Regions from separate parts of the Kosakonia cowanii JCM 10956 genome, predicted to be linked through region 1. Evidence: predicted binding sites of a transcription regulator. Region 1 holds the regulator's gene; each other region holds the start of a gene.
What was found. Region 1 encodes Fur, which represses iron uptake genes when iron is present. Its sites were predicted from a motif close to ATAATAATGAGAACNACTATCAA; they were not measured.
Positions count from the first base shown of each region.

Region 2: a site for Fur is predicted at 3,011-3,033, ahead of fepB (Fe2+-enterobactin ABC transporter substrate-binding protein). Genes of this name have one in related genera too.
Region 3: a site for Fur is predicted at 2,956-2,978, ahead of bfd (bacterioferritin-associated ferredoxin). Genes of this name have one in related genera too.
Region 4: a site for Fur is predicted at 2,578-2,600, ahead of zupT (zinc transporter ZupT). Genes of this name have one in related genera too.

Region 1 is NZ_CP019445.1:2,606,842-2,614,366, reverse strand. Features, by position in the region: gene pgm (phosphoglucomutase (alpha-D-glucose-1,6-bisphosphate-dependent)) at 1-1,393, opposite strand, end outside; gene seqA (replication initiation negative regulator SeqA) at 1,418-1,972, opposite strand; gene ybfF (esterase) at 2,155-2,919, shown strand; gene ybfE (LexA regulated protein) at 3,058-3,339, shown strand; gene fldA (flavodoxin FldA) at 3,503-4,033, shown strand; gene fur (ferric iron uptake transcriptional regulator) at 4,323-4,769, shown strand; partial or broken gene BWI95_RS12265 (beta-N-acetylhexosaminidase) at 4,870-7,525, opposite strand, start outside.
Region 2 is NZ_CP019445.1:2,497,318-2,504,842, reverse strand. Features, by position in the region: gene BWI95_RS11755 (isochorismatase) at 1-190, opposite strand, end outside; gene entE ((2,3-dihydroxybenzoyl)adenylate synthase EntE) at 201-1,799, opposite strand; gene entC (isochorismate synthase EntC) at 1,809-2,984, opposite strand; gene fepB (Fe2+-enterobactin ABC transporter substrate-binding protein) at 3,170-4,129, shown strand; gene entS (enterobactin transporter EntS) at 4,313-5,548, opposite strand; gene fepD (Fe(3+)-siderophore ABC transporter permease) at 5,661-6,665, shown strand; gene fepG (iron-enterobactin ABC transporter permease) at 6,662-7,525, shown strand, end outside.
Region 3 is NZ_CP019445.1:2,102,831-2,110,355, reverse strand. Features, by position in the region: gene rplD (50S ribosomal protein L4) at 1-363, opposite strand, end outside; gene rplC (50S ribosomal protein L3) at 374-1,003, opposite strand; gene rpsJ (30S ribosomal protein S10) at 1,036-1,347, opposite strand; gene BWI95_RS09790 (prepilin peptidase) at 1,725-2,180, shown strand; gene bfr (bacterioferritin) at 2,177-2,653, opposite strand; gene bfd (bacterioferritin-associated ferredoxin) at 2,726-2,920, opposite strand; gene tuf (elongation factor Tu) at 3,096-4,280, opposite strand; gene fusA (elongation factor G) at 4,351-6,465, opposite strand; gene rpsG (30S ribosomal protein S7) at 6,566-7,036, opposite strand; gene rpsL (30S ribosomal protein S12) at 7,133-7,507, opposite strand.
Region 4 is NZ_CP019445.1:1,473,235-1,480,759, forward strand. Features, by position in the region: gene BWI95_RS06785 (TRAP transporter small permease) at 1-291, opposite strand, end outside; gene BWI95_RS06790 (TRAP transporter substrate-binding protein) at 345-1,322, opposite strand; gene ygiD (4,5-DOPA-extradiol-dioxygenase) at 1,629-2,417, opposite strand; gene zupT (zinc transporter ZupT) at 2,614-3,390, shown strand; gene BWI95_RS06805 (hypothetical protein) at 3,399-3,572, opposite strand; gene ribB (3,4-dihydroxy-2-butanone-4-phosphate synthase) at 3,770-4,423, opposite strand; FMN riboswitch at 4,529-4,678, opposite strand; gene ubiK (ubiquinone biosynthesis accessory factor UbiK) at 4,801-5,145, shown strand; gene hldE (bifunctional D-glycero-beta-D-manno-heptose-7-phosphate kinase/D-glycero-beta-D-manno-heptose 1-phosphate adenylyltransferase HldE) at 5,195-6,625, opposite strand; gene glnE (bifunctional [glutamate--ammonia ligase]-adenylyl-L-tyrosine phosphorylase/[glutamate--ammonia-ligase] adenylyltransferase) at 6,672-7,525, opposite strand, start outside.

The DNA.
Region 1 (7,525 bases):
GCGAGAGCTTGGACAGTGCCGCTTTCTGTGCGGAAGAGGCCGCAGCCTGCAGACGGTTGTAGCTTGGCGCGCCAAAGCGGGCAGCCAGTTCGTCATAGTGCTGCTGCGGGTTTTTGCCGGTCACCGCAGTGATCTCCGCTGCCAGCAGGCACATGATGATGCCGTCTTTGTCCGTGGACCACGGCGTACCGTCGAAGCGCAGGAACGAGGCACCGGCGCTCTCTTCGCCGCCGAAGCCGAAGCTGCCGTCGTGCAGACCATCCACAAACCACTTAAAGCCTACCGGCACTTCCACCAGCTTACGGCCAAGGTCGTTAACCACATGGTCGATCATTGCAGAGGAGACCAGCGTCTTACCGACTGCAACATCTTTGCCCCACTGCGGGCGGTGCTGGAACAGGTAGTTGATCGCTACCGCCAGGTAGTGGTTCGGGTTCATCAGGCCAGCCGGGGTGACGATGCCGTGGCGGTCGTAATCCGGGTCGTTGGCGAAGGCCAGGTCAAACTTATCGCGCAGCGCCAGCAGACCGGCCATTGCACACTCGGAGGAGCAGTCCATACGGATCGCGCCATCTTTGTCGAGATGCATAAAGCGGAAAGTCTGATCGACTTCATCATTCACGATGGTGAGGTCGAGCTTGTAGTGCTCGGCGATACGTTTCCAGTACTCAATACCGGAGCCGCCCAGCGGATCGACGCCCAGTTTCAGGCCCGCTTTCTGGATCGCCGCTATATCGACGATCTCCGCCAGCCCTTCAATAAACGGCTGCACCAGATCTTTTTCAGTGACGTGACCGGAGGCCATCGCAGCATCCAGCGAAATACGTTTCACGCCTTTCAGACCGTCGGCCAGCAGCGCGTTAGCGCGATCTTCCACCACTTTGGTGACGTTGGTGTCGGCCGGGCCGCCGTTTGGCGGGTTGTATTTGATGCCGCCATCTTCCGGCGGGTTATGGGACGGCGTGATCACGATACCATCCGCCTGCGCACCACCGTTTTTGTTGTGCACAAGAATGGCGTTAGAAATGGCAGGCGTCGGCGTAAAGCCGTTATTTTCCTGCACGATGATATCAACGCCGTTGGCAGCCAACACTTCCAGCACGGAGATAAACGCCGGCTCAGAGAGGGCGTGGGTGTCTTTACCAACATAGCACGGCCCGGTGATGCCGTTTTTTGCACGCTCTTCGGCAATCGCCTGCGCAATGGCAAGGATGTGCGGCTCGTTAAAGCTGTGACGCCATGCGCTACCACGGTGACCTGAGGTACCAAATTTCACCGCATGGTCAGCATTGCCAACTTCCGGTTTCAACACATAGTACTGCGCAGTCAGCTGCGCGACGTTAATCAAATCGCCCTGTTGCGCAGGTTGCCCCGCGCGCGGATGGTTTGCCATTGCTTCGTCCTTTTAATGCAAGGATTAAATTGTGCCGCAAACTTTCTCAATCAGCTCCGCCGGGAACTGCATTGACTGCATGATGTGTTCAATCATGCTGCATTTACGGCCCGTATTCGTATTAGTGATGACCCAATAAGGGGTGTTCGGCACTTGTTTCGGCTTGGTCTGGTTGCCGTTCTGCAGCAGGGTGCGCTCATCAGCGGCAAAGTATACGCGCGTGCGACCGTGCAGAGATTCAGTGGATTCCGTAAACCCTTTGTCATCGAGTGAATAGAGTGTAGACAGGATTAGCAGAAAGCGATTAACCGCTTTTTTCTGCTCGGCGTATTCGTCGGAGAGCAGAAGCTCGCGAACCGCGCGGACTTTATCCCGGGTCGTGTTGGCCGGTTTCACCTCTTCGACAACGCTGGCAGCGCGTGTCTCTTTCACCGGCGCGGCGGGCGCTGCAGAGGGAGACGATGATGCGGCGGAGAACTTGAGCATACGCCGTAAAATCTCGGATGCGCTCTCGCCAATGTGCTTAGTATGGCTGGCAATGTAACTGTAGAGCTCATCATCAACTTCAATCGTTTTCATCTTAATCCAGTGCTATATAAAATCTGAATACAAGTATTGGGATTATAAAGTGAAATCCCAACAGCGGATAGGTACACCCCAGGATGGCGGCAAAACTCAGAGTAATGCTTAGCCTTGCAGCCGGGCGGCAGAATGTTCACCATAATAACCTAACCCGTTGGAGTGAAAAAAAGAACTTTGCCATGAAATTGAACACGCGCGCGCAAACTGCACAACATCCGCACAACAATTCCCCGATTGTGCTGGTTCACGGCCTTTTCGGCAGCCTCGATAACCTCGGCGTGCTCGCCCGTGACCTGGTACAGGATCACGATGTACTGCAAGTGGATATGCGTAACCACGGCGTGTCGCCCCGCTCACCGGAGATGAACTACCCAGCGATGGCGCAGGATCTGCTTGATACGCTGGATGCTCATCAGATTGAAAAAGCGACCTTTATCGGCCACTCAATGGGCGGCAAAGCGGTGATGGCGCTAACTTCACTGGCACCGGAACGCATCGACCATCTGGTGGCGATTGATATGGCGCCCGTGGATTATAAGGTGCGCCGTCACGATGAGATCTTTGCCGCCATCAACGCCGTTAGCGAGGCAAATGTTTCGTCGCGCCAGCAGGCGGCGGCGCTGATGCGCGAGCAGCTTGATGAAGAGGGCGTGGTTCAGTTTTTACTGAAATCCTTCGTCGACGGTGAGTGGCGTTTTAACGTGCCGGTGCTGTGGGATCAATATGCCAATATAGTGGGCTGGGAGAAAATCCCGGCGTGGGATAAGCCTGCCCTCTTCGTCTGCGGTGGCAACTCCTCTTATGTCACCGATGCCTACCGCGATGCGCTGCTGGCGCAATTTCCCCAGGCGCGGGCGTATGTCATTGCCGGTGCCGGGCACTGGGTGCATGCAGAAAAACCTGACGCGGTGCTGCGTGCCATTCGCCGTTACCTGGCAGAGTAAGGCCAACTGATTAAAAAGGCGGCGACCGGTCGTTTCAACGCGCCCGGTCGTTGGCGTGCCGATGTTGGTGATGTATGATGGCGCGCTATTCAGCCCGGGCAGCGGCCCGATTGCGTGTTTTCCCGTAGTATTCATATCATGGCTAAAGAACAAACGGACCGTACGACACTAGATCTCTTCGCGAATGAGCGTCGCCCGGGACGGCCGAAGACCAACCCGCTCTCGCGCGATGAACAGTTGCGCATTAATAAACGCAACCAGCTCAAACGCGATAAAGTTCGCGGGCTTAAGCGCGTCGAACTGAAACTGAATGCGGAAGCGGTGGAAGCCTTAAATGAGCTGGCCGAGGCGCGCGAGATAAGCCGCAGCGAACTTATCGAAGAGATGCTGCTGGCGCAGCTTAAAGCCCTGCGCGGATAGCGATTCTTCTGAATCATCGTCAAATTCCCCTTTTCATGTGGCATACAGTGCAGTCCGCGGCAATAGCTGTTTCCGCGTTCTTCTCTGTTCTGCTATGATTGCCCTTATCTGTGGGCTTAGCGCTCCCCCTATACTCATTAAGATTCAAGAGGTTATTTTACTCATGGCAATTACAGGCATTTTCTTCGGCAGCGACACCGGCAACACCGAAAACATCGCCAAAATGATCCAGAGCCAGCTTGGTAAAGACGTCGCCGATGTTCATGACATTGCCAAGAGCAGTAAGGAAGATATCGAAGGATATGACATCCTGTTGCTCGGCATTCCGACTTGGTATTACGGTGAAGCGCAGTGCGACTGGGATGACTTCTTCCCGACGCTGGAAGAGATTGATTTTAATGGTAAATTAGTAGCACTTTTCGGCTGCGGCGACCAGGAAGATTATGCTGAGTACTTCTGTGATGCGCTGGGCACTATTCGCGATATTATCGAACCGCGCGGCGCGACCATTGTGGGTCACTGGCCGACTGCCGGTTACCATTTCGAAGCTTCAAAAGGCCTGGCGGATGACGACCACTTTGTTGGTCTGGCGATTGACGAAGACCGCCAGCCAGAACTGACTGCCGAGCGCGTACAGAAGTGGGTGAAGCAGGTTTCTGAAGAGCTGCATCTGGATGAAATCCTGAACGCCTGATTTTTATGGCGCAATCTGCTGGTTGCGCCGTATCAATAGGTAAAAGCAATCGAAATAATTGCTACATTTTTTTAACTTTCCTATTCATCCCTGTACAATAAGCCCTGCTTAACGCGTTACGCTCGACCGGGAGTTGTCGGCGATACCACGTTTTAAAAGCTTACTTTACTTGAGGGCTTGCAGTTTTCATTTATACATGGCAGTTCTATAATGATACGCATTCGCCCGGGTGCATTCCTTATAACTTCCGAGAAGGAAGTGAATCGTATAGCAACAGGACAGATTCCGCATGACTGACAACAATACCGCATTAAAGAAGGCCGGCCTGAAAGTCACGCTTCCACGTTTAAAAATTCTGGAAGTGCTTCAGGAGCCGGATAACCATCATGTCAGTGCGGAAGATCTTTATAAGCGTCTGATCGACATGGGTGAAGAGATTGGTCTGGCAACGGTGTACCGCGTGCTGAACCAGTTTGATGACGCCGGGATTGTCACCCGTCACAACTTCGAAGGCGGCAAGTCCGTTTTTGAACTGACGCAGCAGCATCACCACGATCACCTTATCTGCCTCGACTGCGGTAAAGTCATCGAATTCAGTGATGATTCCATCGAATTGCGCCAGCGCGAAATCGCCGCTAAACACGGTATCCGCCTGACGAACCACAGTCTCTACCTTTACGGCCACTGCGCCGAAGGCGACTGCCGCGAAGATGAACACGCGCACGACGCAAAATAAGTTCTTCTGAATGTTAAAAGCCAACCGTCAGGTTGGCTTTTTTTATGCCTGTCGGCTGAGCGGCGCGTTAGAAGGTTACGCCGCTCAGGGTGGAAAGCGATCAAGCTTTCAGCGTGTCAACACGGCTGACGCGCCTGCCGTCCGGGCTTACGGTGCGCACCTGAATTTCTCCTTTAATCTGTGGACGGGATTCCGCTTCGTAGCGTTGCCACGTTTTGCCGCGATCGAGGGAGTACTCCACCACCAGCCCCGGGAAGCGGATGTTGACCTCCAGCACACCGTCAACAATTCGCGCCCCTGGCACCGGCAGACGATAATGGATGCCGGCTTTATCCAGCTTCGCCAGCTCGCGATGCCCTAACAGATTGGCAAAACGCTGCCAGTCAGCCGTAAGCGCTTTCTGATCGACCCACTGCGTCTCGCCGCCTTTGTATTCGCGGCCTGCCTGATAATCCAGCTCCCAGCTTGCGCGATGCCATGCCCGCTCAGCGACGGCGACCAGACGCGGATAGATCATATACTCCATCTGCTCATCCGTGCGCACCACTTCGCTCCACAACTCGGCGGAAAGCCCGTAGGCGCCTGGCCACGGCTTGTCTGATTTAGCGCTGAACGCGTTGCCATCACGGTCAACCGAGGTTTCCGCATTTTGCGGCATGTTGTCCGGCGCGAAGCTGAAGATTTTGCGCTCATCGCTGAAACGCGTCCCCCAGTAGTAACCGCTCTCATCAGGGTGAACTTCACTCGGGAAGTCGAGATAGACGTAGTCCGGGTTGGAGACCACCACGCGGAAGCCCTTATTCGCCCAATCGTTGACGGAATCGAAACCACCCCAGTAGAGCGCATCCCAGAAGTTGACATTCACATGTTGGGTGGCAAACACAGAAGCGTCTTTGGCATCTTTCAGCCCATCCTGCCACGCCTGCATCACATCGATGCCGTGCGCCTTAACCAGCTTGCTTACCTCTGCGCCAAAGTAGCTGGAGAGGTGTTCAACATCGCTCACTTTCCCGGCTTTGATCATCGCCTGGCAGGCCTCGGATTTCGCCCAAGGCTTATCTTGCTTGCTCTGATCGATGATGCCTTTACCCGGCTGCGGATTGTTCACATCCGTATAACCAGCGCCCAGGTAGATATTTTTTGCTTCATCGCCGCCAAAGTGCCAGGTGCGCAGCGGCAGACCCGCTTCTCTGTGCATCTGCAGGATTTCGCCCATCACCTTATCGACAAAGTTGCGCGAGGAGTCCAGGCACGGATTGAGGTAGCCGGTGCGATCGTAGAATTGTACGCCAGCGGTAACAGAGGTATCGGTCGGATCGAGCAGCCGATAGCGGCTCGCCTCGCTCTCATCCTTACCCTCTTTTATCAGGCGTTCGTAACGTGCTTCCATTGAGATCACCGCCGCGCGCGCATGGGCAGGCATGTCGATCTCCGGGATCACCTCAATGTGTCGCGCTTTGGCGTATTTGAGGATCTCGATGTAGTCGGCGCGGGTAAAGTACCCGCTGCCGTTGTTATCACGATCCGGACCCGAGCCCAGCTGCGGCAGCAGGCACTGCTTCTCGCTCAGATCGTGGCAGCGCTGGCTGCCAATCTCAGTCAGCTCCGGCAGCCCCGGAATTTCAATGCGCCACCCTTCATCGTCCGTCAGATGGAAGTGGAATTTATTCAGCTTGTAAGCCGCCATCTGATCCAGCAGGCGCAACACCGCCGCTTTGCTGTGGAAATTACGCCCGACATCCAGATGAATACCGCGATAGTCGAAGCGCGGCGCATCTTTCGCCGTCAGAGCGGGGAGCGTCATCGGCCCCTGCGCGGGGAGAAGCGAAAGCAGAGATTGCAGGCCATAGAACACGCCGCTCTGATCAAAACCGGTCACCACCGCCTCTTTATCATTGATACGCAGCTGATAGGCACCGTTGATCGCCTCGTCCCCCCTGAACGCTTTACGGGCAATCTCGGTACGTAGCGGATAACTCCCCTCTTCCACGCCGAGCATGGCGAAGCGCCCTTTGATGGCGTTTTGCGCATCAGGCATCAGCGCTGAGAGGTCAAACTTCACTCCCTGGCTGAGATCGATATCCCGACCGTAGATTTTACCCTCGCGCGGCGTTGGCACAATCTGCCCGCGCAGCGAGGCGAGGTTAATTGTTTTGATATCGCTGTTTTGCGCAAAGCGCGCTTCAGCGGTCATCAGGATATTTTATCCTCCGGCATCCGCTTCCAGTGCTCGCCAAGCGGCGTGACGAACTGGGCAAGATCTTCCGTATTGGTATTGGCGATGGTTTTTGGCGTTGCCTCCTCTCCTGTGACATACCAGCGCGGCAGCACGTCGGTAATAAAGAGTTGCCAGTACTCATTAATAATCGGGATCTCAACGGAGTGCTTCGCCGGAAAACCACTAAATTGCTCCGTAGGCTCAAGCTTATGCAGGTCGCCCATAATATGGGTCACTTTGAACTGCGGGTTCGCGACTTGCAGGATGGGACGAATGCTGTGGAAGTAGATCGCCCATGCGTTATCGGTCACCGCCTCGCCTTTGTTGGTCAGCGTGATCACCGCTTTGTTGCAGGAGGCCCAGTCAGCGCCGAGCTTCGCACAATCAACGCCATGCTGGGCGGCAAAGTTATCTTTTATGGCGTAGTTCAGATTGAACTGGCTGATGGCGTCAACCGTGCTCTGGCTTGCCAGTGCCGCGCCGCTGCTGAGCAGCGCTGTGATGGCGCCCGCCAGCAGGCTTAAACGTGCTGTATGCA
Region 2 (7,525 bases), 110 kb from region 1:
GCAGCGCGGCGATGTTCGCCACCACTTGCTGCATCATCGGACAGTTATCGCCCCAGAAATTAACAAAATAGTCCTGCATATCATGGATCAACAGCGCCGCACGGGCGGGCTCAAACGACCAGTTCACTTTATTGTCCGGGATATCAGCCGCTGCGGGCAGCGCGTAGCCCTGTAGTTTTGGGATTGCCATCTTCTCTCCTTTACGCCGGGGTGCGTTGTGCTACCCACTGGCGTAACTGTTTCTTGTCAACTTTTCCTACCGGCGTCAGCGGCAGCGCTTCAAGGCACTCGACGCGATCCGGCAGCTTAAACTCCGCCACGCCCTGCTCGCGCAAGAAGCGGCGGATCGCCACCGCGCGCAGCGGGGTTTTCACCACCAGATACGCACAGCTCTTCTCGCCAAGCAGGCTGTCCTCCATGCTCACAAGCGCGGCGTGGATCACCGCTTCATGGCGCAGCAGCAGGTTTTCAATCTCCTCGGCGGCAATCTTCTCGCCGCCGCGGTTGATCTGATCTTTTTCCCGTCCCTGCACGGTGATGTAGCCCTGCTCATCAATGGCGATGAGATCGCCCGAGCAGTAGAAGCCCTCAGCATCAAAGGCGCTGGCGTTGTGCTGCGGGCTGTTGAAGTAGCCGCGGAAGGTATAGGGGCCGCGCGTCATCAGGCGTCCGGTCTCCCCTGCGGGCAGCGGGTTGCCGTTCTCATCGGCGACCCACACTTCATCATCCGGCGACATCGGCCGCCCCTGGGTGTTGATGATGCGCTCCAGCGGATCGTCGAGGCGGGTGTAGTTCACCAGCCCTTCTGCCATGCCGAACACCTGCTGGAGCTGACAGCCAATCTCCGCCGGAATACGCGCCGCCAGCGTTGCGGAGAGCCGCGCGCCGCCCACTTGCAGCAGTTTCAGCGAGGCAAGCTGAGCATTGCTGCCCCACTCGGCTATCGCCTGTAACCAGAGGCTGACCGCCGGGGGCACCAGCGCGGTGACGTTAACCCGGTGTTTTTCAATCAGCGGGAAACAGAGCGTGGCGCTCGGGTCGCTCGCCAGCACCACAGAGCCACCGGCGAGGAAGACGCCGAGCGCGCCGGGCGAACTTAACGGGTAGTTGTGCGCCGCCGGTAAGGCGCAGAGGTAGCGGGTTTGCGCCGTGAAATGGCAAATCTCATTACTGCGCACAATGCTGTAGAGATAGTCATTGTGCGTGCGCGGGATCAGCTTCGGCGTACCAGTGCTGCCGCCGGAGAGCTGGAAGAAAGCCACCTCATCCGCCGGAGTTGGCGTAGCGGTAACATTATCCGCCGGGCGGGCAATCGCCTGCTCCAGCGACTCGCCGCGCAGCATAATGGCGCGCAGCGACGGGTGATCGTTTTCCAGCGCGCGGAGGAAAGCGTCATCGGCAAACAGCCCGTGGGCGCGATCGGCAATCAGCAGCGCAGGTTTGATTTGCGCCGCGTAAGCGTTGAGCTCGCTGCGCTGATGGCTGAAGAGCGCGTTCACCGGCGCGACGCCGATTTTCAGCAGGGCGAAAAAGGTGATGTAAAACTCGGCGACATTGCCCAGTTGCACCAGCGCGGTATCACCGCGCGCAATGCCCATCGACTGTAATGCGCAGGCGAGGTTGTCCGAGGCGGCATGCAGCTGGCTGTAGCTTAACGCGCGATCGCCGTCGATTACCGCAACGGCTTCGCTGGCAGCGTGGCGGGTCAAAATATCGCTCAGCGGCAGATCCTGCCAGTAGCCCTTTTCACGGTAACGACGGGCAAACTCTTGCGGCCAGCGGCTAAAAGGAATGGTCACTGTGGCTCCTTAATGCAAACCGAAGGCATTCAACATGGTGGTCAATTTGACGCCGGTTTCGCGCCATTCAGCGAGCGGCGACGAGGCGGGGACAATCCCGGCTCCGGCAAACAGGCGGACGTTGTTGTCGCGGATGCGCGCGCAGCGGATGGTAACCACCCACTCGCCGTTTCCTTCCGCATCGCACCAGCCGACAATGCCGCCGAAGAGTTCGCGGTTAAACGGCTCAAGCTCGGCGATTATTTTCTTCGCAACCTGGTGCGGGAAGCCGCTCAGCGCGGGTGTTGGATGGAGCAGGCAGGCGAGCGTCAGGGCGTTTTCACCCTCTTTTGCCGTGCCCTCAATCGGCGTTGCCAGGTGCCACAGCGTCGGCGTATTCACCAGCTGCGGCGACGACGGCAGCGTCAGCATGCGGCTGCGCGGTTGCAGCACTTTTTTCATCGCCTGAGTCACCAGCTCGTGTTCATGGCGATCTTTTTCTGAGGCCAGCAGTTTGTTGCCCGCTTCGCGATCGAGCATGTCATCAGGCTGACGGCGCGCCGAACCGGCCAGCGGCAGAGAGCTGAAGTGATCGCCCTCTTTACGCAGCAGCAGCTCGGGGCTGGCGCCCAGCAGCGCGCCGCCATCGGGCAGCGGAACGTGGAAGTTGAAACTGGCGGGGTTCTGCGCAATTAAGCGCTCAAGCAGCACGCCGCTGTCGACCGGGCGGTCAGTTGCGATCTCAATCAGGCGTGAGAGCACCACTTTGTCCACTTCCGGCGTTGCGGTGCGCGCGGAGGCATTCGCCACCATCTCCATAAACAGATCCTGCTCGGGCACCGCTGTTTGCGCCTTCACATTCGGCATCGCGCCGCTGTTGAAGTAGCGTGCAGCGCGCTGTTTTTCCGGGCGGGAGAAGCTCTGCCAGCGTTGAGGGATAAAGAGCGCCGAAGGCTGCGTGGTATCAAACGGGATAGCGCCGACCATAATCGGCCGCGCGATGCCCTGCGCTCTGGCATCGGCAAACGCCTGCGCCAGTTTTCGCTGGAAGGCGCTGTCTGGCGCATCACCTCCCACTGCCGGCTCTGAGAAACGCGCAACACACCCCGACGTGGTGAAACTGCGGTACGGCGACATAAAGAAAAATTGATCGGCGGCCAGTGTCGTTGCAGACAGCTGGATCTCTTCAGCCAATGACGTATCCATATCATCCTCCGGCAATGATAAATGTATTAAGAATGATTATCATTTTTGTTTGGTGCAGTAAGATAAAAAGTTATTGCCGGTGATGTCAACAGCAGAATCTCCTCTCGCACTGCCACAACTTGCATCCATGACGCTCAACGATGAAAATGAGAAGCATTAACTTCAACAGAAACAGGACTCACGTTGTGAATTTTCTTAGCTGGTGTCGTAAACACGCTCTGTTAGTGGGCGTTTTCGTTTTAGGACTTAACTCAGCCTGCGCCGCCGACTGGCCGCGCCAGGTGACCGACAGCCGCGGCGTGCATCAGCTTGCCAGCGCGCCGCAGCGCATTGTTTCCACGAGCGTTACCCTCACCGGCTCGCTGCTGGCGATTGATGCGCCAGTGGTCGCCAGCGGCGCAACGACGCCAAATAACCGTTTTGCCGACGGTCAGGGCTTTTTGCGCCAGTGGGGCGAGATTGCCAAACAGCGCAACGTTGCGCGTCTCTACATCGGCGAAGCGAATGCCGAAGCGGTTGCCGCGCAGATGCCGGATCTGATTTTGATCAGCGCCACCGGCGGCGACTCGGCGCTGGCGCTCTACGATCAGCTCTCGACGATCGCGCCGACGCTAATCATCAATTACGACGATAAGAGCTGGCAGGCGCTGCTTACCCAGCTTGGCGAAATCACCGGCCACGAGCAGCAGGCCGCCGCGCGTATCACTGAGTTCAACCAGCAGCTGGCGGCGGCAAAAACGCACATGAAACTGCCGCCGCAGCCGGTGAGCGCGCTGGTTTATACGCCCGCCGCGCACAGCGCGAATCTCTGGACTCGCGACTCCGCGCAGGGCCAGTTAATGCAACAGCTCGGTTTTACCCTCGCGCCGCTGCCGGCGGGACTGCAGGCGAGCCAGAGCCAGGGTAAACGCCATGACATCGTGCAACTCGGCGGTGAAAACCTCGCCGCCGGGCTGAATGGCGAAGCGCTGTTCCTGTTCGCCGGCGATCAAAAAGAGGCCGACGCCCTGAGCGCTAATCCGCTGCTGGCGCATCTTCCCGCAGTACGCAATAAGCGGGTTTATGCGCTGGGTGCCGAGACCTTCCGGCTTGATTACTACAGCGCAACCCGCGTGTTGCAGCGCTTGTCTACGCTGTTTGGCTGAGGGTTTGCCGCAAGCCTTATTGCCGGATGGCGCTGGCGCTTATCCGGCCTACAAAAACCTCGGTATTGCCGGATAAGGGTCGTGACTTATCCGGCCTGTGAAGGCATCCCGTTTGCAGTCAAGGGGGGTGATCAGATCGCCGTAACGCTGAAGCTCCGGTGACGCTAACGCCACCGGAGAATTTTATGCGCCGGACTGAACCTGTCGGAAACGGCGTAGTTCGCCGAGGATGAGAACCAGCACTAATCCCACTATCGCTAACGCCAGCCCGCTGAAGCTCGCCGAGGCGGCGGGCGTCAGCATCGATCCCATTGCGCCCAGCAGCGCCGCACCGATGGCGTCGCCGGTGACGTTTTGCGCCGTCCATAAGCCGTTAATGCGCCCGAGCATCGCTTCCGGGGTCTGGGTTTGCAACAGGGTGTATTGCAGCAGTGAACTCACCGCCGTCAGCCAGCCGCAGAGCGCGAGAAAGAGCACGCCGAGCGGCCAGACGGGCATCAGGCTAAAGAGCGCAATGGCGATAAACGCGCCGACGCTGGTCAGCAACATGATGATGCCGGGCCGCTCGCTGTGCGCCAGCCTGCCGCTGGTCAAGGCGCCGATGGCTGCGCCGAGCGGCAGTGCAGCATAAAGCACGCCAATCTCCGCCGCCGACATCTGCCAGCTCATCGCCAGTGCCGGGTAGAGCACGCGCACGGCGCTGGCCATCGTCAGCAGGCCGCCGAGCAGCGCAATGCCGCCAACTAACGGGTTACGCAGCAGAAAGTGCAGCGCAGCGGCAAGAGATTTAAGCGGGTGTTCGCGCGGTTGCGGCGGCGGTGGGAGCGCAGGCAGCGTCAGCAGTGGCAGCAGGGTGATAAAGGTGCCCGCCGCCGCCAGACCGTAGTTCCACGCCACGCCGCCAGAGGCCAGCAGCAGGCCGCCAACCATCGGCGAAATCACCGAACCGATGCGCACGGTGAGCATGGTGATCGCCCCCGCCTGCATCAGGTTTTCCCGCCCGACCAGCGCAGGCGTTGCCGCCAGCAGCGCCGTCACGCCAAGCGCGCCGAAAAAGCCATCCCACACGCCAAGCAGATAGATCGCCGACAGCAACGGCGCGGGTAACAGTGCATTGAGAAAGAGGCCAATAAAGCCGATACCGCAGGTGGATCGCGCCAGCAGAATCAGCTTTTTACGTTCAAAGCGATCCGCCAGTACGCCGCCGAGCATCAGGCCGACAAACATTGCGCCGCCGGTCAGCGTCACGGCAAGCCCGACCTGCCAGCTGGAGTGGGTCATCGCCTGGATCTGCACCGGTACTGCCACGCCCAGTAAGCCCAGCGATAAAATTGAGATAAAACGCGCGAGGAAAACGACGCGATAAGCCGGATGTGTCCGCAGCAGGCTGAGATTCAGCAGCCAGGAGTGTTGCTTCATTACAAGACCTTGTATTCCATACTTTCTGTGTCCAATCTCAGGCTGCGCATGGTAACATAACAAAACAGGATCGATAACGATAATTACTATCATTATCAAAATTGGGATTTTTATGTCGTTTTCTGCTTCCCCGGCGCGCGTATTGGTTCTCGTCGGGCTATTGATACTGCTTATATTTGCTGCGGCACTGAGCCTGTTTATTGGCGCAAAACCGATGCCTGCCGCGGTCATCTCCGACGCCCTTTTTGGCGCTTGCCACAGCGCAGATTGCACCATCATTCGCGATGCGCGCCTGCCGCGCACGCTGGCAGGCTTACTCGCCGGCGGCGCGCTTGGCCTTGCCGGTGCGCTGATGCAAACCCTGACGCGCAACCCGCTGGCTGACCCGGGCCTTTTAGGCGTCAATGCGGGCGCCAGTTTCGCCATTGTGCTCGGCGCCGCGCTGCTGGGCGCGACCACGCCAACGGAGCAGCTGCTGTTCGCCTTTTGCGGCGCATTCGCCGCCTCGCTGCTGGTGGCGTTTACCGGCAGCCAGGGCGGTGGGCAGCTTAGCCCGGTGCGCTTAACACTCGCGGGCGTGGCGCTCACCGCCGTGCTCGACGGACTCTCCAGCGGCATTTCGCTGCTCAATGCTGATGTCTACGATCAGCTGCGTTTCTGGCAGGCCGGTTCCCTTGATATTCGTACGCTGGCAACCCTGCGCGTGGTGCTGATCCCGGTGCTGCTGGCGGCGGGCGTCGCCTTGATGTTGAGCCGCGCACTTAACAGCCTGAGCCTCGGCAGCGATACGGCGACGGCGCTCGGCAGCAAAGTGGCGCGCACCCAGTTGCTGGGTTTACTGGCGATAACCGTGCTCTGCGGCAGCGCCACGGCGGTCGTCGGCCCAATCGCCTTTATCGGTCTGATGATGCCCCACCTGGCGCGCGGGCTGGTTGGGGCCGATCACCGCTGGTCGCTTCCTGTCACGTTAATTGCCACCCCTGCTCTGCTGCTGTTTGCCGATATCATTGGCCGTGTGATCGTGCCGGGCGAGCTGCGCGTTTCGGTCGTGAGCGCCTTTATCGGCGCGCCGATGCTGATCCTGCTGGTGCGCCGCGCGCGCGGAGGCGGCTTATGATCGCTCCCTCCCGCCGTTTAGTGGCCAGTTGCCTGCTGATGGTTATCGCCGCCCTGCTGCTCGCAGCCTGGGGGTTGCGCAGCGGTACGGTGATGCTCACCTTCACGCAGGTTTTCGACGCGCTAAGCGGTGCTGCGCCGCGCGCAATGCAGCTGGTGGTGATGGAGTGGCGCTTGCCGCGAGTGTTAATGGCGCTGGTGGTTGGCGCGGCGCTTGGCGTCAGCGGCGCGATTTTCCAGTCGCTGATGCGTAACCCGCTCGGCAGCCCGGATGTCATGGGCTTTAACACCGGTGCCTGGAGCGGTGTGCTGGTGGCGATGGTGCTGTTTGGCCAGCATCTGACGGCGATTGCGCTGGCAGCGATGGCGGGCGGCATCCTTACCTCGCTGCTGGTGTGGCTGCTGGCCTGGCGCAACGGCATTGAAACCTTCCGCCTGATTATTGTCGGCATTGGCATACGCGCGATGCTGGTGGCCTTCAACACCTGGCTGCTGCTGAAAGCGTCGCTTGAAACGGCGCTCTCCGCCGGGCTGTGGAACGCCGGATCGCTCAATGGCCTGACGTGGGCGAAAACGCTGCCGTCGGTGCCGATTATGCTGGCGATGTTTTTTTTCGCCGCCCTGCTGGCACGGCGCATGCGGCTGCTGGAGATGGGCGACGACAGCGCCTGCGCGCTGGGCGTCAACGTTGAGCGCTCGCGTTTGCTGCTGATGCTGGTAGCGGTGGCGCTGACCGCAGCCGCCACGGCGCTTGCTGGCCCCATCTCCTTTATCGCACTGGTGGCACCGCATATTGCCCGCCGCCTGAGCGGCACGGCGCGCTGGGGGTTAACCCAGTCGACGCTCTGCGGCGCGCTGCTG
Region 3 (7,525 bases), 500 kb from region 1:
GACAACGATCAGACGATCCTGACGTACCAGTTCGGACAGGATGCTTTTCAGCGCGCCGCGGTACATCTTTTTGTTAACTTTTTGACTGTGGTCCTGCGGACGTGCAGCGAAGGTCACGCCACCAGAACGCCAGATCGGGCTCTTAACAGAACCTGAACGCGCACGGCCGGTGCCTTTCTGGCGCCACGGTTTTTTACCGGAACCAGTTACTTCAGCACGGGTCTTCTGAGCACGAGTACCCTGACGAGCACCAGCTGCATAAGCAACAACAACCTGGTGTACCAGCGCTTCGTTGAAGTCACGACCGAAGGTAGTTTCGGAAACAGTCAGCGCGCTCTGCGCGTCTTTCAATACTAATTCCATTGCTATCTCCTCACGCCTTCACAGCTGGTTTAACGATCAGGTCGCTACCGGTTGCACCCGGGACAGCACCTTTAACCAGCAGCAGGTTGCGCTCAGCGTCAACACGTACTACGTCCAGGCTCTGAACGGTTACGCGCTCATTACCCAGCTGACCTGCCATTTTCTTGCCCTTGAACACTTTGCCCGGAGTCTGGTTCTGACCGATAGAACCCGGAACGCGGTGGGACAGGGAGTTACCGTGAGTAGCGTCCTGGGTACGGAAGTTCCAGCGCTTAACGGTACCTGCGAAACCTTTACCTTTAGAGGTGCCAGTTACGTCAACTTTTTTAACTTCAGCAAACAGCTCAACGCTAATGTCCTGACCTACGGAGAACTCTTCACCGTCAGCCAGACGGAATTCCCACAGACCACGGCCAGCTTCTACGCCAGCTTTAGCGAAGTGACCCGCTTCCGGCTTGGTTACGCGGTTAGCTTTTTTAGCACCGGTGGTAACCTGGATAGCGCGGTAGCCATCGTTAGCCAGATCTTTAACCTGAGTAACGCGGTTTGCTTCAACTTCGATTACGGTTACTGGGATAGAAACGCCATCTTCAGTGAAGATGCGGGTCATGCCCACTTTTTTACCGACTAAACCAATCATTGTTTCAACCTCTCAATCGCTCGATGACCTGATCAACCCAGGCTGATCTGCACGTCTACACCGGCAGCCAGATCCAGACGCATCAGAGCATCAACGGTTTTCTCGGTTGGCTCAACGATGTCAACCAGACGCTTATGAGTGCGGATTTCGTACTGATCGCGCGCATCTTTGTTGACGTGCGGAGAGATCAGAACGGTAAAGCGCTCTTTGCGGGTCGGCAGCGGGATCGGACCACGTACTTGCGCACCAGTGCGCTTCGCAGTTTCGACGATTTCGGCGGTTGATTGATCGATCAGACGATGATCAAACGCTTTCAAGCGGATACGGATTCTTTGGTTCTGCATGAGACCAGAGCTCCAATTATTTATAGACGAAAATAATTACTCCTCACACCCATTACGATTGATGGGGGAGTGTAATCGTTCTTACGTAGCTCCCCGATTGGGAGCATTGTTAGCGGCAAACATCGTCGCTATGGTTCAGATCGAACCAGCCGTCAATTACGACAAGCCCGCGCATTATACGTAAATCTGGCGCGGACGCAAGTCCAGTTTAGAAATTAAACAGCGGTGCGTGCTGGCTCGCAAAGAGAGTGTCGCCCTTTTTATCATGCATAGAATCTCTGGAAATCAGCTCGCACTCTGCTCACCCTCCCCTTCCCTTGTTCATTCGTATGAAGCACTCTTGCCAGCGGATTGGTAAAGCTTAAGGCAGGGACGCCATGTTTTTTCTCATTATCTATGTCGTATTAAACCTTCTACTTGTCAGGAGTGACCTGCGCTCAAAGATGCTTCCGGATCGCTACACCTGCCCTCTTCTCTGGACGGGCTTGCTCTGGCACTGTTTATCACGCCCTGATTTTTTGGCAGATGCTGTCGTCGGGGCAATGGCGGGTTATGCAAGTTTTGCAGCTATATACTGGGGATATCGATTATTGCGTGGACGTGAAGGGTTGGGCTATGGCGATGTGAAGTATCTTGCCGCACTCGGCGCGTGGCACGGCTGGCCTGTTTTGCCTGCTCTTGTATTTTATGCAGCCCTCTTTGGCTGCTGCGCAGTGGCTTTCACTCTTTGCCGCCACCGTAATTTGCAGGTAATAAAAAACCCGCTGTCGTTTGGACCCTTCCTCGCGGCAGCGGGTTTCGTGGTGGGTTACCCCACGCTAATACGGTTTTAACCTTCGACTTTAATCTGCGACTGAAGGTAATTCTGCATACCAAGTTTAGCGATCAGATCCAGTTCGGTTTCCAGCCAGTCAATGTGGTGCTCTTCGTCGGCAAGAATTTTGATCATCATATCGCGGCTGACATAGTCATGGATGCTGTCAGCGTAGGCGATCGCTTCACGCAGATCTCTCGCACCTTCCAGCTCCAGACGCAGGTCTGATTGCAGCATCTCTTCAACGTCTTCACCAATGCCGAGTTTGCCAAGATCCTGCAAGTTCGGGATTCCTTCGAGAAACAGAATACGCTCGATGTACAAATCGGCGTGCTTCATTTCATCGATGGACTCGTGGTATTCAACATCATTGAGGCGGGTCAGCCCCCAGTTCTTGAACATTCTCGCATGGAGAAAGTACTGATTGATTGCGACAAGCTCATTTCCCAATAATTTATTGAGATAATTTATGATTTTAACATCACCTTTCATTATGTAGTCCCTCCGCTTCCACTCATTGAAGCGTAGATGGGGCTACAGGGATGTCAAAAAAAAGATAGAGCCTCAGGCAATCTCTTTGTATTCCGGCATCTGGGTCAACTCATCCTGCATTATCTCGCGAGCAGCACGAATGCATTTACCACACTGATTTCCTACCGGAACAAACTTGCGGAGCTGCTGGAATGATTGAGGGTGAAACTGGCGCACAGCCTGGCGGATTTTTTTATCACTTACACCATTACACAAACAAACGTACATGGATCACTCCCGTTCACTTAATGCGCAAAGTGTAAATGAGAATGGTTATGATTACAACAGGACAGCGGTACCGGATTTTGCAGAAAAGTGTGAACGGCTGTAATGGAAGGATGGCTGAATAGCAGGCAGCAAAAAGGGCACCGAAGTGCCCTCTTTCAAATTCAAAGCTAACGAATTAGCTCAGAACTTTTGCTACAACGCCCGCGCCAACGGTACGGCCGCCTTCACGGATTGCGAAACGCAGACCATCGTCCATCGCGATCGGGTGAATCAGGGTAACAACCATTTTGATGTTGTCGCCCGGCATTACCATTTCAACGCCTTCCGGCAGTTCGATGGTGCCAGTCACGTCAGTTGTACGGAAGTAGAACTGCGGACGGTAGCCTTTGAAGAACGGAGTGTGACGACCGCCTTCATCTTTGGACAGGATGTACACTTCAGATTCGAATTTGGTGTGCGGCTTGATGGAACCCGGCTTAGCCAGTACCTGACCACGTTCGATTTCTTCACGTTTGATACCACGCAGCAGAACACCAACGTTCTCACCAGCACGGCCTTCGTCCAGCAGTTTGCGGAACATTTCAACGCCGGTACAGGTAGATTTCGCGGTGTCTTTGATACCAACGATTTCAACTTCTTCACCAACTTTGATGATACCGCGCTCTACACGACCGGTAACAACGGTACCACGACCGGAGATGGAGAATACGTCTTCGATCGGCAGCAGGAACGGCTTGTCAATCGCGCGCTCTGGTTCCGGGATGTAGGAATCCAGGTAGCCAGCCAGCTCGATGATTTTCTCTTCCCACTCAGCTTCGCCTTCCAGCGCTTTCAGCGCGGAACCGCGAACGATCGGGGTGTCGTCGCCCGGGAAGTCGTACTGAGACAGCAGCTCACGCACTTCCATCTCAACCAGTTCCAGCAGCTCTTCGTCATCAACCATGTCACATTTGTTCAGGAACACGATGATGAACGGAACGCCTACCTGACGACCCAGCAGGATGTGCTCACGGGTCTGCGGCATCGGGCCGTCAGTCGCAGCAACAACCAGGATCGCGCCGTCCATCTGCGCAGCACCGGTGATCATGTTTTTAACATAGTCGGCGTGGCCCGGGCAGTCTACGTGCGCGTAGTGGCGAGTCGGGGTGTCATATTCAACGTGAGAGGTGTTGATGGTGATACCACGAGCTTTTTCTTCCGGCGCGTTATCGATCTGGTCGAATGCGCGAGCAGCACCGCCGTAGGTCTTAGCCAGTACGGTAGTGATTGCAGCGGTCAGAGTAGTTTTACCATGGTCAACGTGGCCGATTGTGCCGACGTTGACGTGCGGTTTTGTACGTTCAAATTTTTCTTTAGACACGGCTTTATTCCTTACTATAGTGCTCTCCCTCAATGGAGAGAGCACGGGACTTTGGTTTTAACCCTGCGGCTTATTTACCACGGGCTTCAATTACGGCCTGAGCAACGTTGTTCGGCGCATCATCATACTTCAGGAATTCCATGGTATATGATGCACGACCTTTGGTCAGAGAACGCAGCTGAGTTGCATATCCGAACATTTCAGACAGCGGAACTTCAGCGTGGATCTTAACGCCAGTAACTTCAGATTCCTGACCGCGCAGCATGCCGCGACGACGGCTCAAGTCACCGATAACGTCACCGGTGTTCTCTTCCGGAGTCTCTACTTCAACCTTCATGATCGGCTCAAGCAGAACTGGTTTCGCTTTCTTAAAGCCATCTTTAAAGGCAATAGACGCAGCCAGTTTAAACGCCAGTTCAGAGGAGTCAACGTCGTGGTAAGAACCGAAGTGCAGACGCACGCCCAAGTCAACTACCGGGTAACCAGCCAGCGGACCAGACTTCAGCTGCTCCTGGATGCCTTTATCAACGGCAGGGATGTATTCGCCAGGAATTACACCACCTTTGATGTCGTTGATGAACTCGTAACCTTTCGGGTTAGAGCCCGGCTCCAGCGGGTACATGTCGATAACAACATGACCGTACTGACCGCGACCACCAGACTGCTTAGCGTGTTTACCTTCGATATCGGTAACTTTCGCGCGAATCGCTTCGCGGTAAGCAACCTGAGGTTTACCCACGTTAGCTTCAACGTTGAACTCACGCTTCATACGGTCAACGATGATGTCGAGGTGCAGTTCGCCCATACCAGCGATGATGGTCTGGTTAGATTCTTCGTCAGTCCATACGCGGAAAGACGGGTCTTCTTTAGCCAGACGGCCCAGAGCCAGACCCATTTTTTCCTGGTCAGCTTTGGTTTTCGGTTCTACAGCGATGGAGATTACCGGCTCCGGGAATTCCATACGCTCCAGAATGATCGGGTTGTCCGGATCACACAGGGTGTCACCGGTGATCACGTCTTTCAGACCGATCGCTGCAGCGATATCGCCCGCGCGAACTTCTTTGATCTCTTCACGTTTGTTAGCGTGCATCTGAACGATACGACCGAAACGCTCACGTGCAGATTTCACGGAGTTCAGTACGGTATCACCAGAGTTAACCACACCGGAGTAAACGCGGAAGAAGGTCAGGTTACCAACGAACGGGTCAGTTGCGATTTTGAACGCCAGTGCAGAGAACGGCTCTTCGTCGCTTGCGTGACGCTCAGCCGGGGTATCTTTACCATCGTCCAGCATACCGTTGATCGCAGGAACGTCAGTCGGGGACGGCAGGTAATCAATTACCGCATCCAGCATCGCCTGAACGCCTTTGTTCTTAAACGCAGAACCACAGGTTACCAGGATGATTTCGTTGTTCAGAACACGCTGACGAAGAGCAGTTTTGATCTCTTCTTCAGTCAGGTCTTCACCACCCAGGTATTTCTCCATCAGCTCTTCTGAAGCTTCCGCCGCAGATTCGATCAGGTTCTGGTGCCATTCGTCAGCCAGGTCCTGCATCTCAGCCGGGATATCTTCGTAAACGAAGGTAACGCCCTGGTCAGCATCGTTCCAGTTGATCGCTTTCATTTTCACCAGGTCAACAACACCGGTGAAACCTTCTTCAGCGCCAATTGCCAGCTGCAGCGGAACCGGGTTCGCGCCCAGACGGGTTTTGATCTGATCAACAACTTTCAGGAAGTTAGCGCCCATACGGTCCATTTTGTTAACGAACGCGATGCGCGGAACTTTATATTTGTTAGCCTGACGCCATACGGTTTCAGACTGTGGCTGAACACCACCAACGGCACAGTAAACCATTACCGCACCATCCAGTACACGCATGGAACGTTCTACTTCGATGGTGAAGTCAACGTGCCCCGGGGTGTCGATGATGTTTACGCGATGCGGTTCATACTGCTTCGCCATACCAGACCAGAATGCAGTAGTCGCTGCAGAGGTGATGGTGATACCACGCTCCTGCTCCTGCTCCATCCAGTCCATGGTTGCGGCGCCGTCGTGAACTTCACCGATTTTGTGGTTTACACCGGTGTAGAACAGAATACGTTCGGTAGTGGTGGTTTTACCGGCGTCGATGTGCGCACTGATACCAATGTTGCGGTAGCGTGCGATGGGTGTTGTACGAGCCATTTGATTCCTCGTTTGTGTCTTTTAGGCGTTCAGAATTAAGTTGCCAAACGGCGGGCGACTTACTTGAAGCGCCCGCCAGTTGACTAGAACTCCGAAGGGATTACCAACGGTAGTGTGCGAACGCCTTGTTGGCTTCGGCCATACGGTGAACGTCTTCACGTTTCTTAACTGCAGTACCTTTGTTGTCTGCAGCATCGGAAAGTTCGTTCGCCAGGCGCAGAGCCATGGATTTATCACCGCGTTTACGAGCAGCTTCAACGATCCAACGCATTGCCAGAGCATTACGACGAACCGGACGAACTTCAACCGGAACCTGATAAGTAGAACCACCAACGCGGCGAGACTTAACTTCGACAGTCGGGCGCACGTTTTCGAGAGCTACTTCGAAAGCTTCCAGTTCATTTTTACCAGAGCGCTGAGCCAGGGTCTCCAGCGCGCTGTATACGATTGCTTCTGCAGTAGATTTTTTACCGTCTACCATCAGGATATTTACAAATTTAGCCAGCAGTTCTGATCCGAACTTAGGATCCGGCAGAATTTTACGCTGACCAATAACACGACGACGTGGCATGGAAATACTCCGTTGTTAATTCAGGATTGTCCAAAACTCTAAGAGTTTAGTGTGACATTAAGTTAAAACAGTTTGGCCTTACTTAACGGAGAACCATTAAGCCTTAGGACGTTTCACGCCGTACTTGGAGCGAGATTGCTTACGGTCTTTAACACCAGAGCAGTCAAGCGCGCCACGAACGGTATGGTAACGAACACCCGGAAGGTCTTTAACACGACCGCCACGGATCAGGATCACGGAGTGCTCCTGCAGGTTGTGACCTTCACCACCAATGTAGGAAGTCACTTCGAAACCGTTGGTTAAACGAACACGGCAAACTTTACGCAGTGCGGAGTTCGGTTTTTTAGGGGTGGTGGTATATACACGAGTACATACGCCACGTTTTTGCGGGCATGCTTCCAGCGCCGGCACGTTGCTTTTCGCAACTTTGCGGGCGCGTGGTTTGCGTACCAGCTGGTTAACTGTTGCCATTAAATAGCTCCTGGTTTT
Region 4 (7,525 bases), 1.1 Mb from region 1:
CAGATCCGCCAGCAGGAAACAGACCTTACGCAGCGGCTCGCTTAAACGGTCGGTCATCATGGTGACGGCGATATGCGATCCGGCACGGTAGCTCACAGCAGCGCCGATAAAGGTAAAGGTCACCATACAGATGATCGCCACCGGCTCCGGCCAGGAGAGCGCGCTGTTCATCACATAGCGGGCGAAAATCCCCACGGGGATAATCGCCACCATCACCAACAGCGCAAGACCGGCCACCCACATAGAGAGGCGATAGAGAATATCCATTAACAACGAATAGCGTTCTGCCATAACGGTTTTCCCGGTAGAAGTCACAAACGGGCAGGCGAACCTGCCCGGCCAGCTTACTGCACGTCCTGAATACGCTTAATCAGATCCTGGTGCGCATTGCCGTACTTATCGCGTACCGACTGCGTGGCATCGTAGAAGGCTTTGGTGTCGATATCGTGGAACTGCACGCCGCCCGCTTTCATCGCCTGCAGCGACTTCTCGTTATAGGCTTTCCACAGCTCGCGCTGCTCCGCCTGCGCCTCTTTCGCCAGCTTAAGGATCAACTCCTGATCCTCTTTTTTTAGCTTGTCCCACTTGGCTTTTGAGAAGAGAAACAGCTCGGGAATAATGAAGTGTTTGCTCCAGGTATAGTTCTTCACCACCGGCAAATAGTTGTGCGCCACAAAGGTCGGCGGGTTGTTCTCCGTGCCGTCAATCACCCCGGTCTGCATGCCGCTGAAAACTTCGCTCACGCCCATCGCCACCGAGTTCGCCCCCATCGCTTTCAGGGTATCAAGGGCAATCGGGCTGCCCTGCACGCGGATTTTCATCCCTTTTAAATCTTCAGCTTTAGTAACTGGCGCTTTGGTGATGAGATTGCGCGTGCCGGCATCCATCCAGCCGAGGAAAATTAGCCGCGATTTGCTGCTCGCAGAGAGCCGGTTGCCAATCTCCTGGCCAATCATGCCGTCGAGCACTTTGTGCATATGATCTTCATCGCGAAAGATATAGGGCAGCGTGAAAACGTTAATCTCCGGCAATATCGCCGCCACTGGCGTCATCGAGACGCGAATGATATCGATAGCGCCGATTTGCGCCTGCTCAATCACCTGTTTCTCATCGCCTAATACGCCGCCGGGAAAGGTTTTAATTTCCAGCCGGCCATCGGTAGCTTTACTTAATTTCTCGCCCATATGTTTTACCGCCACGACATTGGGGTAATCCGCCGGGTGGACATCGGCGGCGCGAAACGTTTGTGCGAGCGCGGTATGCGACATAAAGAGCAGAGCGGAACCGATCGAAAGAGTCAGAAAACGTTGTGCAGCGTTCATATTGCCGGATCTCCAGAGGTTTAATTTTTGGCACAGTCAAAACTGCCGCGAGCAGAAAGCACGTGGCTGGGAGTCGAGAGTGGTTATGGGTATGAGAACAGGACAATCAGAAGAGTAGTTACTGGTGAGAATTTGCGCGACGATGGGGTTCACAAAAAAACACCAAATTCAGCACAGCGTTTCATTTTTGCAGAACAGATCTTTTTATTTTCATAAAAACCCCGGTTCAGCGGCGTTTTTTTGCGATCTTTCTCCGGTTTCCGCGATCCTGGCGCAAAAAAAATGGCGCATTGCGCGCCATCGTTTTTACCCCACCTGCACCGACAACATGCTGATGGAAGCCATCTCCATCCCCTCAACGGGAATCGACAACGGCTCGTTGCCATCCCATGCGCCAAGCACATAGAGCAGCGGCAGGAAGTGTTCCGGCGTTGGATTGGCGAGCGAACCGCTATCATGTTCGAGGTAGTTGACCAGCGGATGCTGCTCAACCGGCCCCTGCCACGTCAGATTCTGCTTCACAAAATCGTTGAAGCCGACTGCCCACGGAAAAGGCGTGGTGTCACCGTGCCAGCGCGCCGTGCGCAGGTTGTGCACCACGTTGCCGCTGGCGACAATCATCACCCCTTCATCGCGCAGCGCGGCGAGTTTGCGCCCCATCTCCATATGCCACGCCGCCGGTTTGGTGCTGTCGATACTGAGCTGCACCATGGGAATATCCGCATTGGGGTACATCTTGATCAGCACCCCCCAGGAGCCATGATCGAAGCCCCAGGCCTCATGATCCAGCGTCACCGGCAGCGGTGAGAGCAGATCCACCAGCCGCTGTGCCAGCGCGGGCGAACCGGGCGCGGGGTAATGCACGTCGTGCAGCGCCTGCGGGAAACCGCCGAAATCATGGATCGTTTGCGGTGTCTCCATCGCCGTTACGCCAGTGCCGCGCGTAAACCAGTGCGCGGAGATCGCCACAATCGCTTTCGGACGCGGCAAGGTATCGCCCAGTTTCCCCCAGGCGCGGGTATAAACATTATCCTGCAGCGCATTCATTGGGTTGCCGTGCCCCAGAAACAGCGCGGGCATACGAGGTGCAGACATGAGGATATCCTTACAGAAGATGCCAATATGATGAAAGCAGGTTACGCTTTTTCTCAGGGCGATGAACTCAGATAAGCATGATGAAGATCGTCAGTAATTTTGAATGTAAGGAATACGTAAAAGTGCCGTGGCTGCCTCGCTTTTCCGCGGGCGAAAACTTAAATTAATGAGAATGATTATCATAAAGGAGCGATGTATGTCAGTCCCGTTGATTCTGACCATCCTGGCGGGCGCCGCCACGTTTATTGGCGCCATTCTGGGCGTTATCGGCCAGAAACCTTCCAACCGCGTACTGGCGTTTTCGCTCGGCTTTGCCGCCGGGATCATGCTGCTTATCTCGTTAATGGAGATGCTACCCGCCGCGCTGGCAACCGAAAGTATGCCGCCAATGCTCGGTTACGGCATGTTTGTCGTGGGGTTGCTCGGCTACTTCGCGCTGGATCGCCTGCTGCCCCATGCCCATGCGCAGGATTTAATGCAGGGTTCGCAGGAGGCGCTGCCGCGCGGCATCCGCCGTACCGCTATTCTGCTGACCCTCGGTATCAGTTTGCACAACTTCCCGGAGGGGATCGCCACTTATGTCACCGCCAGCAACGATCTGGAGCTGGGCTTCGGCATCGCTTTTGCCGTGGCTTTACACAATATTCCTGAAGGACTGGCGGTCGCAGGCCCGGTCTACGCGGCGACGGGTTCAAAGCGCAGCGCGGTGATGTGGGCCGGTATTTCCGGCTTAGCGGAGATTCTGGGCGGCGTGCTGGCGTGGCTGATTCTCGGCAGCCTGGTCTCGCCGATAGTGATGGCAGCGATTATGGCGGCGGTCGCGGGGATTATGGTCGCACTGTCGGTGGATGAGTTAATGCCGCTGGCGAAGGAGATCGATCCCAACAACAACCCAAGCTACGGCGTGCTGTGCGGCATGTCGGTGATGGGCTTAAGCCTGGTCGCCCTGCAGGCGATGGGCTTCGGCGGTTAACGGCTGCGCTATTTGGTCTGGCCTGCGCGCTGAAATCTTTTCAGCTCCGCCTGCGCGCGCTGATAGCCCTCGTAAACGGCATCGCGCTCGTGGCGGCAGGCCTTATAACGGCGTCTTAGGGCGTGAACATAACCAACCACCAGCACTACCACGAGCAGTAACCAATACCAGGAAATAAACACGGCGCCTCCGCAAATAAACCTTCGAAAAAATAATAGGTTAGCCGCAGCATTTCCGTGCCACAGCGACTACCACTTTATAAGTAGGAAGGGTTAATAGCAATGCGGAACTCCTGTAAGCACACCAAACTTTGACCTGGCGCAGGCAAAAAAAAATCCGACGCCGCTGGCATCGGATTTTCTCTGCTGAACGCTCGCCGTTAGCTGGCTTTGCGCTCCAGATCCTGGCGATAAGCCACCAGGTCTTCAATCGTTACGACAGCCATATTGTGCTGCTTCGCAAAGGCGATGCACTCCGGCGCGCGCGCCATTGAGCCATCATCATTGGTTAATTCGCACAGTACGCCGGCCGGTTTAAAGCCCGCCAGCGACACTAAGTCGATGGTTGCTTCGGTGTGGCCGCCGCGGGTCAATACGCCGCCCTTCTGCGCGCGCAGCGGGAAGACGTGGCCAGGACGGTGCAGGTCGGACGGTTTGGCATCGTCAGCAATCGCAGCACGCACGGTGGTCAGGCGGTCAGCGGCGGAAACGCCGGTGGTAACGCCGTGTGCCGCTTCGATGGTGACGGTAAAACCGGTGCCGAAGGCGCTGGTGTTATTCTCCACCATCATCGGCAGGTCGAGCTGTTTACGACGCTCGTCGGTCAGGCAGAGGCAAACAATGCCGCTACCGTGACGGATAGTGAGCGCCATCTGCTCAACGGTCATGGTTTCGGCGGCGAAGATCATATCGCCTTCGTTCTCACGGCTCTCATCATCGAGAACCATCACACCACGCCCTTCGCGCAGGGCGGCAAGCGCCTGTTCAACGCGATCGAAAGCGGTGCCAAAAGAGGAAAGTAGCGTCTGATTCATGGTAAAAGACCTCAATAAGATTATGGTTACCAGAATCAGGGCAGTCTTAGGAGTGTCATTAAACGACCAAAAATAACGCGAGCGGGCACCTTTGCCCGGCAGAATCGTTACTCTCTCCCATCCGGACTTTAACCGTCGGCCCCGGAATTACACCGGATCTGCTGACCTTCAAACCGAAGTCTGAAGCGCTCGCGGGCTTTCAGCGTACGCTGATTTACCGCCGGTGGGGAATTTCGCCCCGCCCTGAGAATAAGCGCGATAACTATAACGCCAATGATAACGGCGGGCAATGCATAAGCTTCAAACAATTCTGGTTTATCACCTGCGGTTATCACACTACAATAATTAGCTGAGCCCATCCGAGCAGGGAACCGAAAATGATTGATCCGAAGAAAATTGAACAGATTGCACGACAGGTTCACGAATCCATGCCGAAAGGGATCCGTGAGCTTGGCGAAGACGTTGAGAAGAAGATTCGCCAGGCCTTGCAGGGGCAGTTAACCCGCCTTGATTTGGTCAGCCGGGAAGAGTTCGATGTGCAGACGCAGGTTCTGCTGCGCACCCGCGAAAAGCTGGCGCTGCTGGAGCAGCGTCTGAACGATCTGGAAAACCGCGGTTCCACCGCTGCCAGCGCGCAACCGGCTCCTGCGCCTGTTGTGGCCTCCGAGGTGACGGAGATAAAACCGGCACCGGCGATCCCGCCTGTGGACGATACGCCGTAATAAAAAACGGGCCGCAAGGCCCGTTCTGCTTTACAGAGTTAACAGCCGCTTACTGGCTGTTTTTCTGGATCTTTTTGATGATATTCGTCGTCGAGCAACCATCTTCGAAGTTGAGCACCAGCACTTCACCGCCGTTCGCCCACACCTCTTCGCTGCCAGCGATTTGATCCGGTTTATAATCCCCGCCTTTCACCAGCTTATCCGGCAGAACGCCGGCAATCAGACGCTGCGGCGTATCCTCTTCAAACGACACCACCCAGTCCACGGCTTCCAGCGCGCTCAGCACAATCATGCGCTGCTCAAGCGGGTTGACCGGACGCGTTTCGCCTTTCAGGCGTTTGGTGGAAGCATCGCTGTTGACGGCAACAATCAGGCGGTCGCCGAGCTTGCGCGCGTTCGCCAGGTAAGAGACATGCCCGGCGTGGAGGATGTCGAAGACGCCGTTGGTCATCACCACTTTTTCACCGCGTTTACGCGCGGCGGCAACGGCCACTTTCAGCTCCTCTTCGCTCATCACACCGAAGCCGGTTTCCGCACGACCGCGCACGGCATTCTCCAGCTCGATCGGCGAAACGGTTGAGGTGCCGAGTTTACCAACCACCACACCGGCGGCAGCATTGGCAAAGAAGCAGGCTTCTTCCAGCGAATTACCCGCCGCAAGCGTTGCCGCCAGCACGCCAATCACCGTGTCGCCTGCGCCCGTCACGTCATACACTTCCTGCGCCTGGGTCGGCATATGCAGCGGCGCTTTGCCCGGCTGCAGCAGCGTCATCCCCTGCTCGGAGCGGGTCACCAGCAGCGCTGAGAGATCGTAATCGGCGATCACTTTCATGCCGCGTTCGACGATCTCCTCTTCACTCTTACATTTGCCCGCCACCGCTTCGAACTCGGAGAGATTCGGCGTCAGCAGCGTTGCGCCGCGATAGCGCTCAAAATCGGTCCCTTTCGGATCGATCAGCACCGGCACATCGGCTTTCCGCGCCAGCGCAATCATCTGCTGAACGCTGTTGAGCGCGCCTTTGGCGTAATCGGAGAGCACCAGCGCGCCAATCGAGCCCAGCGCCTGGTTAATGCGCTCATGCATTGGCTGCGGATCGACACCATCAAACCCCTCTTCAAAATCGAGGCGGATCAACTGCTGGTTGCGTGACAGCACACGCAGCTTGGTGATGGTTGGGTGAGTCGGAACAGAAACGAAGTCGCAATTGACGTTAACATCCGCCAGCGCTTTGCTCAGCGCGCGCGCCGCATCATCAATGCCGGTCAGGCCGACCAGGCGCGCGGAGGCACCCAGCGAGGCAATGTTCATCGCCACGTTCGCCGCGCCGCCCGGACGCTCTTCAATGGTGTCGACTTTGACCACCGGCACCGGCGCTTCCGGGGAGATGCGGCTGGTTGGACCGTACCAGTAACGATCCAGCATCACATCGCCCACCACCATCACACCGGCTTGTTTAAACTCTGGCAGCGTAACTTTCATTCCTGTCTCCTGAGAGATACAAAATTTGCGCGCGATGATATCACACTTACGACGGGGCGCACGGTTCCACCAGCCACTTCACCCAGCTGGTTTTAATCAGCTCTCGTTCCGCGACAAAGCAGGATAGCGGCACATTTCCCGGCAGCTCCTGCAACGCCAGATGGTGCAACTCATCGCGCAGCGTGGTGTAAGCATGGGTCAGCGCCAGCGCCTCCTGCTCCTCCATAATGCCGTTCTGCGCAAGCCCTTCCAGAATGCGCACATTGTCTGACCAGCGCGTCAGCTTCGGCTTACCGTGGGCGTAACGCAGCACCAGATATTGCGCGATAAACTCAATGTCGGTAATACCGCCCTCATCGGTTTTCAGGTCAAAGCGATCTTTCTGCTTATTACCAAGGTGGGCGCGCATCTTCTCGCGCATCTCGCGCACTTCGGTTTGCAGCGTCGCGCCATCGCGCGGCGTCAGCAGGATATCGCGGCGAATCGCGTCGAACTGCACCGTCAATTGCGGGTCGCCGTAGACCACGCGCGCACGGGCCAGCGCCTGATGTTCCCAGGTCCAGGCTTCGTTCTTCTGGTAATCGGCAAAGGCCTCGGCGGTCGTCACTAACATGCCTGCCGCGCCGGAGGGGCGCAGGCGCGCATCCACTTCATAGAGGATGCCGGAAGAGGTGCGCGTGCTGAAGAGGTGCATAATGCGCTGCGCCAGCCGCAGGTAGAACTGACGGCCATCGATCTCACGCTCGCCGTCAGTCATCACATCCATTGGGCAGTCATGCAAAAAGACCAGATCGAGATCGGAGCTGTAACCCAGCTCCCAGCCGCCCAGCTTGCCGTAGCCGACCACCGCAAAGCCGCGCCCTTCGCGATCGTGCAGATGCGCAGGCTGGCCGTAACGCT